Regions from separate parts of the Methyloligella solikamskensis genome, predicted to be linked through region 2. Evidence: riboswitches for the same ligand, from Rfam matches in the RefSeq annotation. Region 2 holds a riboswitch; the other holds the start of a gene.
The links. Region 2 has a riboswitch for cobalamin ahead of ACFQ2F_RS04320 (CbtB domain-containing protein). Riboswitches for the same ligand answer to the same signal wherever they lie in the genome.

Region 1 (3,400 bases), 1.4 Mb from region 2:
TGAAGATCATGGTGGAGGTCGTGCCGGTCTGCATCCGCTCGCCGTTCACGTCCAGTGTCAGCTTGAGCTTCTGCGGATCGCCGACCTCATCCTTGGTAACCACCCAGGGGCCCATGGGGCCGAACGTGTCGTAGCTCTTGGCCTTGAACCATTCCCCGGGACCGCCCACTTGTAGCCGCCGCTCTGAGACGTCGTTGCAGATCGTGTAGCCCGCGACGTGATTGAGCGCCTCCGATTCGGAGATGCGCTTGGCCGGATCGCCGATCACCACGCCGAGTTCGACCTCCCAGTCCATGCGCTCGTAGCCGTCCGGCATCAGGACATTGTCGTTGGGACCGCAGATGCAGGAGCTCGCCTTCACAAAGACGATGGGTTCTTCCGGAACGGGCAGGCCGGTTTCCGCAGCGTGATCGCTGTAGTTCAGGCCGATGCCGAGAAACTTCTGCACATGGCCGATCGGCGCGCCGATTCGGGGCGAGCCCTCGACCTTCGGCAGGCTTGCGGGGTCGATCTCGGCGAGCTTCTTCAGGCCATCCGAGGTCAGCACATCGCCTGAGATGTCATCCACCTTGCCGGATAGATCGCGAATAACGCCATCTGCATCCAGAAGTCCCGGCTTCTCCGAACCCTTCTCGCCAAACCGCAAAAGTTTCATCTGCTCACGCTCCTACAGCCTTAGAAATCTCGCGCATGTTGCATAGGCGGAAGCCGCGCGGCAATGGGGGCCGAGTAAAATGGGAGCAGAGTAAAATGACGGACCGGGCCCCGCGCGAAATAGAAATCTTGACTCAAAGATCGTCCGTCGCCTTACATGTCTCCTCTCGTGGGTTCCCGCCGGCCTCGTGCCGGAGGGTGAAAAGGGAACGCGGTGAAGAGCTTCGCTCCACTCCGCGGCTGCCCCCGCAACTGTAAGCAGCGATGTCTGCTCCGATGAACCACTGGCGTTGAACGCTGGGAAGGTGGAGCAGGCGGTCAAGGAAGCTGTGAGCCAGGAGACCTGCCCCCGAGCGTCACCCATCTTCTCGTGCGTGGGGCGCGGAAGAACGGTTTACCCCCGGAGTGGTGACGATCCTCAGGCTGAGTAGGGAGGGTCGTCTCGGTGAGCAAAGCTCTTTTGGTCTTCTTGCAAAACGATCGTTTGCAAGACCACCGTGGGATTCGTGCGGAATGCACGATGCGACGTCCTCCAGGCTCGGCCGGATAACGGCAACTTATGGGGGGCATCATAGATGACCAAATACGGGGGATGGGCGTTCGTCAGCGTCCTGACCATTTTCACAACATCATTGGCCGCGCCGGCTTTCGCTCAGGAGACCGATGAAGGTGAGGACGCGCTGATCCTGCCGCCAATCGTGGTGGAGGGCGCGACCCTCGACGAGTCGCTTCAGAAGACGACCCGAGAGCCGGCCGCTGCGACCCGGTCTACGCCGCGTCGAAGCACCACGCCGTCGGAGCCGGTCGAGGACGTTCAGGCCAGCGCCATCAGCGGCGATGTGCTGACGCCGGGCGAGGCTCGGGCGCTTCCGACCACGGGCAGCTCGGTGAGCGTCGTCACTTCGCAAGACCTGGAGCAGGAGCAGATCCGCCACGCGGCCGATGCCTTGCGCAGCCTGCCAGGTGTCGAGGTCAGCCAGAGCGGTTCCTTTAGCGGCTTGACCCAGGTCCGCATCCGCGGCGCGGAGGCGAACCACACCCTTGTCGTGATCGATGGCGTGGAGGTCAATTCCGCCACCAATGGCGAGTTCGATTTCGCGAACCTTCTGGCCAACGATATCGAACGTATCGAGGTGATCCGTGGGCCTCAGAGCGGCCTCTACGGCTCCAATGCCGTCGGCGGTGTCGTCAACATCGTCACCAAGTCCGGCAAGGGCCCGGCCCAGGCGCGGCTGCGCGCCGAGGGCGGGAGCTTCTCAAGCCAGGGCTACGCGGCGTCCCTTTCGGGCGGCAATGACGAAGGCCACGGCATCATCAGCTTCCAGAAGCGCAAGAGCCACGGCTTCAACATCGCCGAGTTCGGCGATGAGAACGACTTCTCCGAGATCACCAACGCCTTCGCCAAGGGTGGGGTCGAGGTCTTCCCGTGGCTGAAGGTCGACGGCGTTCTCCGCATCGACCAGAACGATGGCGGCCGCGATACGGACGGCATCGGCCCAGGGCCGTTCTTCATCCAGACCGACGACCCGTCCTATTTCGAGCAGCGCAATCGCGTGGCCGGCATCGACGCCACGGCGACGCTCATGGACGGTCACTGGGTGCAGCACTTCAAGAGCAACTACAGCGACACGCGCGCGGAGGATTTCTCGTTCTTCGCCGGCAGCTTCTCGCCCTACCGCAATGACGGGCAGCGCGTGGAGAACAGCTACATCTCGACCTTCTCCGGCGATACGCCGAACTTCCTGAACAGTCACCACGCCGTGACGGGGCTTCTGGAGAACACGAAGGAGAGCTTCACGCCGGTCTCCATCGACAATATCGAGCGGAGCCGCGAGACCCTTGCCGGGGCGGTCGAATATCGCGGCCAATTCCTCGATCAGCTCGATTTCGTGGCATCGCTCCGCCACGACGACAATGACAGCAATGTCGAGGACTTCACGACCTACCGCATCGCGGGCTCCTACGCCGTGCCGGACACGCCGTTCCGCTTTCACTCCAGCGTGGGCACCGGCGCCAAGCAGCCGACCCTGTTCGAGCTCTACGGTCAGATCCCGGGGAGTTTCGTGCCCAACCCCGATCTCGTTCCGGAAGAATCCTTTGGCTGGGATGCGGGCGTCGAGCTAACCCTCGTGAAGGGCCGCGTTCTGTTCGACGCCACCTATTTCGAGGCGGATCTGGAGAACGAGATCGCGACCGACTTCGTCGGGCTCTCTTCAACCGTGGTGAATCTCGATGGGGTGAGCCACAGAAGCGGCGAGGAGTTCTCCGCCGCTTGGCGCGTCACCGAAGGCCTGACCGTCAGCGGCGCATACACCCATCTGCGGGCCTTCGATCCCGCAGGACTGTGGGAGATCCGCCGGCCAGAGCATGCTGGGCGCCTCGACGTGGATTACCGCTTTGCCGACGACAAGGCGAATATCCGCTTAGGGGTCACCTATAACGGCACCATGGAAGATACGGCGCTGGCGATCCCGTTCTTCACGCCGACCCGGGTGGAGCTCGATTCCTATACGACCGTGCGGCTTGCCGGCAGCTACGAGTTCAAGCCGGGCATGGAGCTGTTCGCCCGGGCCGAGAACCTCTTCGACGAGGACTATCAGGAGGTTTACGGCTTCGAGACGGCACCGGCGGCCGTCTATGGCGGTCTGAAGATCAAGATCGGTGGGAACGAGTCCTAGGCGGTCTCGTCTTCATCGAAGCATTTGAGAGAAGGGGAGTGCCGAGGCGCTCCCCTTTTTTGATTCTC
Region 2 (3,400 bases):
CTGGGGCTTCAGGAGCACCGGGTTCATATGGACGCTCAACGGCAACCCCGCGGCCCGCGCCTGGAGCGCCTGGGCCCGGCCGATCTCACCACCGTCGGCGGTGACCGCGGCGTTGTTCGACATGTTCTGGGGCTTGAAGGGCGCGACCTTCAGGCCGCGTCTCCTGAAGGCCCGGGCGAAGCCGGCCACGAGCAGTGACTTGCCGACATCGGAGCCCGTGCCCTGAAACATGATGGTCTTCATGAGCGCAAATCCGCAACCATGGCAGCCATCAGAATTCGATGCCCTTCTGGGCCTTCACGCCGGCATCGAAATGATGCTTCACCGGCGTCATCTCGGTCACGAGATCCGCCGCCTCGATCAACTCCGGCTTGGCGTTGCGCCCCGTAACCACGATGTGGAGATCGCCCCGCCGCGCCTTGAGGTCGGCAACGACCTCTTCGATATCGAGATGGCCGTAGCGCAGCGAAATGTTGAGCTCATCGAGAATCAGCATGCGGATCGATGGATCGGCCATGAGCTCCTGGGCCTTCCCCCAGGCACGCTCCGCCGCGGCCACATCCCGCTCACGATCCTGGGTCTCCCAGGTAAAGCCCTCGCCCAGCGTATGCCACACGACCTGGTCGCCGAACGCCTCGATGGCCGTCTTCTCACCCGTATCCCAGGCGCCCTTGCCGAACTGGACGACACCGATTCGCAAGCCCCGACCAAGCCCCCGGAGAAGCAGACCGAAGGCGGCCGTGGACTTCCCCTTGCCCTTGCCCGTGTTCACGATGAGCAGGCCCTTCTCGATGGTCTTTTCCGCCACCTCGGCATCCTGAACCGCCTTGCGATTGGCCATTTTATGCTTATGGCGCTCGGTGTCTTGGGACGCATCGCTCATCATCGGCCTCCGGCGTATTGCGGCTTCACGGTCAGGGGAATCCCCGCCGTCATTAGCACAACACGATCGGCGATTGCCGCCACCTGCTGGTTGAGTCTCCCTTGTGCATCCCGGAACCGCCGGCCAAGCGGCGTGTCCGGCACGATGCCCAACCCCACCTCGTTCGAGACTGCCACGACCGGCCCCGGCGTCTCTTCGAGCGCCTGAAGAAGCCGCGCGATCTCCACGTCGAGATCGGTCTCGGCAAGCATGACATTGGTGAGCCAGAGGGTGAGGCAATCGATGAGGACCGGCGTCTCTCCGGCCTCGCTCATAGCGGTCGCGAGATCGAGCGGCGCCTCGATCATTCGCCATTCAGAACCGCGCCGCGCGCGGTGCTCGCGCACCCGCTCCGCCATCTCGTCATCGCGCGCCTCCGCCGTGGCCAGATAGATCCACGGGCCCGGGGCTTCCGTGAACAAGCTCTCCGCGTAGCGGCTCTTGCCGGAGCGCGCGCCACCCAGCACGAGGCTCAACCGGTGTGGCAAAGGGTTCTGCATTCGGCAGCAAATTCCATTGACGGCGACGGAAGCGACCCCTTATCAAGTTTGGCACGGTTCCCCGCAAGGGGATTGAAAGGGAATGCGGTGCTGCCCTTCGGCAAATTCCGCAGCTGCCCCCGCAACTGTAATCGGTGAGTTATCGGCCGTATGACCACTGGGGAAACCCGGGAAGGTGGCCGAGACGAAGACCCGAGAGCCAGGAGACCTGCCGTCCATATATCACTCGAACGGCCCCGGAGGGGTGGCCAGGAGGCAGTCTTGAATACGCATCTCGATAATTCCATCGCCAATAGAGGCACGCTGACTTCGGAACGCTCCGGCGTTCTCGCAGCGGCCGGCCTGGCATTGGCCCTGGGGCTTTCCCTGGTCTTCACGACCGGGTTCGCACACCCCAGCGCCCTCCACAACGCTGCACACGACACGCGCCACGCACTCGGCTTTCCCTGCCACTAGGGGCTAAGCATGATCTCGCGCGTTCTTGCGGCGGGGCTGCTGGCCGGCCTCCTGGCGGGGCTTGCCATTGCTGTCCTGCAGGCCTTCACCACTACCCCGCTCATTCTTGAGGCTGAGAGCTTCGAAGGCGGGCATGGGCATGATCATGCCCAGAGCCTGACGGCTGCGTCTGCTCTCTTGCAGCACGCGGTGCTCAAGACCGCAGCAAACGGCGCGGCCCTCATCGAAATCCATTCGGCGGAAGACGCCGGGATGTGGATGCCCGAGGACGGGCTGGAGCGCACCGTCTTCACCAGCATCGCCAATGTCGGCACGGCCATCGGCTTCGCCCTTGTCCTGCTCGCGGGGATGTTGCTTGCCGGCGACCGGATCACCGAGACCACCGCCATTGGGTGGGCGGCAGCGGGCTTCGTGGCCACGGGGCTCTCCCCCTCCTTGGGGCTCTCGCCCGAACTGCCCGGCATGCCCGCGGCCGATCTGGTCAGCCGTCAGGCCTGGTGGCTCGCCACCGCACTCTGCACGGCCGCGGCGCTCTGGCTGATTCTCCGCTCCGAGCATGGTTGGGCGAAGGCCCTCGGCGTCCTGGTCTTGCTGGCCCCGCATATCTGGGGCGCACCCCATCTCGAAGGCCATGCGGAAAGCGCCGTGCCCGCGCATCTCGCCGCCCAATTCACCGGGGCATCTCTCGCCGTCCATGCATCGCTCTGGGCTTTGAGCGGATTTTTCGTCGGTTTCTGGTGGCGCAGGCTGGCCCCGGCTTCGGCCTGATATCCACCACGCGGCGGATCGCAACACGATCGGATTTGGAGTTTTCATGTCGGACCTCGCCAAGATTCCCTGCAGCATCGTCACCGGCTTTCTCGGCGCCGGAAAGACCACCTTGCTCCGTCATGTGCTGGAGACCGCGGGCAACCGCCGCGTCGCCATCCTGATCAATGAGTTCGGCGATGTCGGTATCGACCGGGATATCCTGGAAGGCTGCGGCATCGAAGGCTGCTCCGAAGACAGCATCGTAGAGCTCTCCAATGGCTGCATCTGCTGCACAGTGGCGGACGACTTCGTACCGGCGCTCGAAGGTCTGCTCGCCATGGAGAAACCGCCGGAGCATATCGTCATCGAGACCTCGGGCCTGGCACTGCCCAAGCCGCTGGTCCAGGCCTTCAACTGGCCGGCTATCGCCTCGCGGGTGACCGTCGATGGCGTCATCGCCGTGGTGGACGGGCCTGCCGTGGCCGCCGGCCGCTTCGCCGACGACACTGAAGCGCTCGCCGCACAGCGCAGCGAGGACAGCTCCATCGATCATGAGAACCCGCTGGAGGAGGTCTACGAGGACCAGCTCCTCTGCGCCGATCTCATCGTCCTCAACAAGACCGACCTGATGGACGAAGCCGCGCGCAAGACGGTCGCTGACGAGATCGGGCGGACCGTGCCCCGCGAAGTGAAGATCGTCGAGACCGAAGGCGCCAGGATCGATGGCAGCGTGCTGCTCGGCTTGGGCGCCGCAGCCGAAGCCGATCTCGCA

Region 1: it holds a riboswitch for cobalamin, as region 2 does, so the genes downstream of both, ACFQ2F_RS11210 (TonB-dependent receptor plug domain-containing protein) here and ACFQ2F_RS04320 (CbtB domain-containing protein) in region 2, are expected to answer to the same signal.

The regions. Positions count from the first base shown of each region.
Region 1 covers NZ_JBHTJO010000001.1:2,317,556-2,320,955, reverse strand. The annotation lists gene ACFQ2F_RS11215 (fumarylacetoacetate hydrolase family protein) at 1-655, opposite strand, end outside; cobalamin riboswitch at 809-1,019, shown strand; gene ACFQ2F_RS11210 (TonB-dependent receptor plug domain-containing protein) at 1,230-3,332, shown strand.
Region 2 covers NZ_JBHTJO010000001.1:897,478-900,877, reverse strand. The annotation lists gene ACFQ2F_RS04335 (cobyric acid synthase) at 1-243, opposite strand, end outside; gene cobO (cob(I)yrinic acid a,c-diamide adenosyltransferase) at 272-883, opposite strand; gene cobU (bifunctional adenosylcobinamide kinase/adenosylcobinamide-phosphate guanylyltransferase) at 883-1,422, opposite strand; cobalamin riboswitch at 1,460-1,652, shown strand; gene ACFQ2F_RS04320 (CbtB domain-containing protein) at 1,684-1,878, shown strand; gene ACFQ2F_RS04315 (CbtA family protein) at 1,888-2,646, shown strand; gene cobW (cobalamin biosynthesis protein CobW) at 2,693-3,400, shown strand, end outside.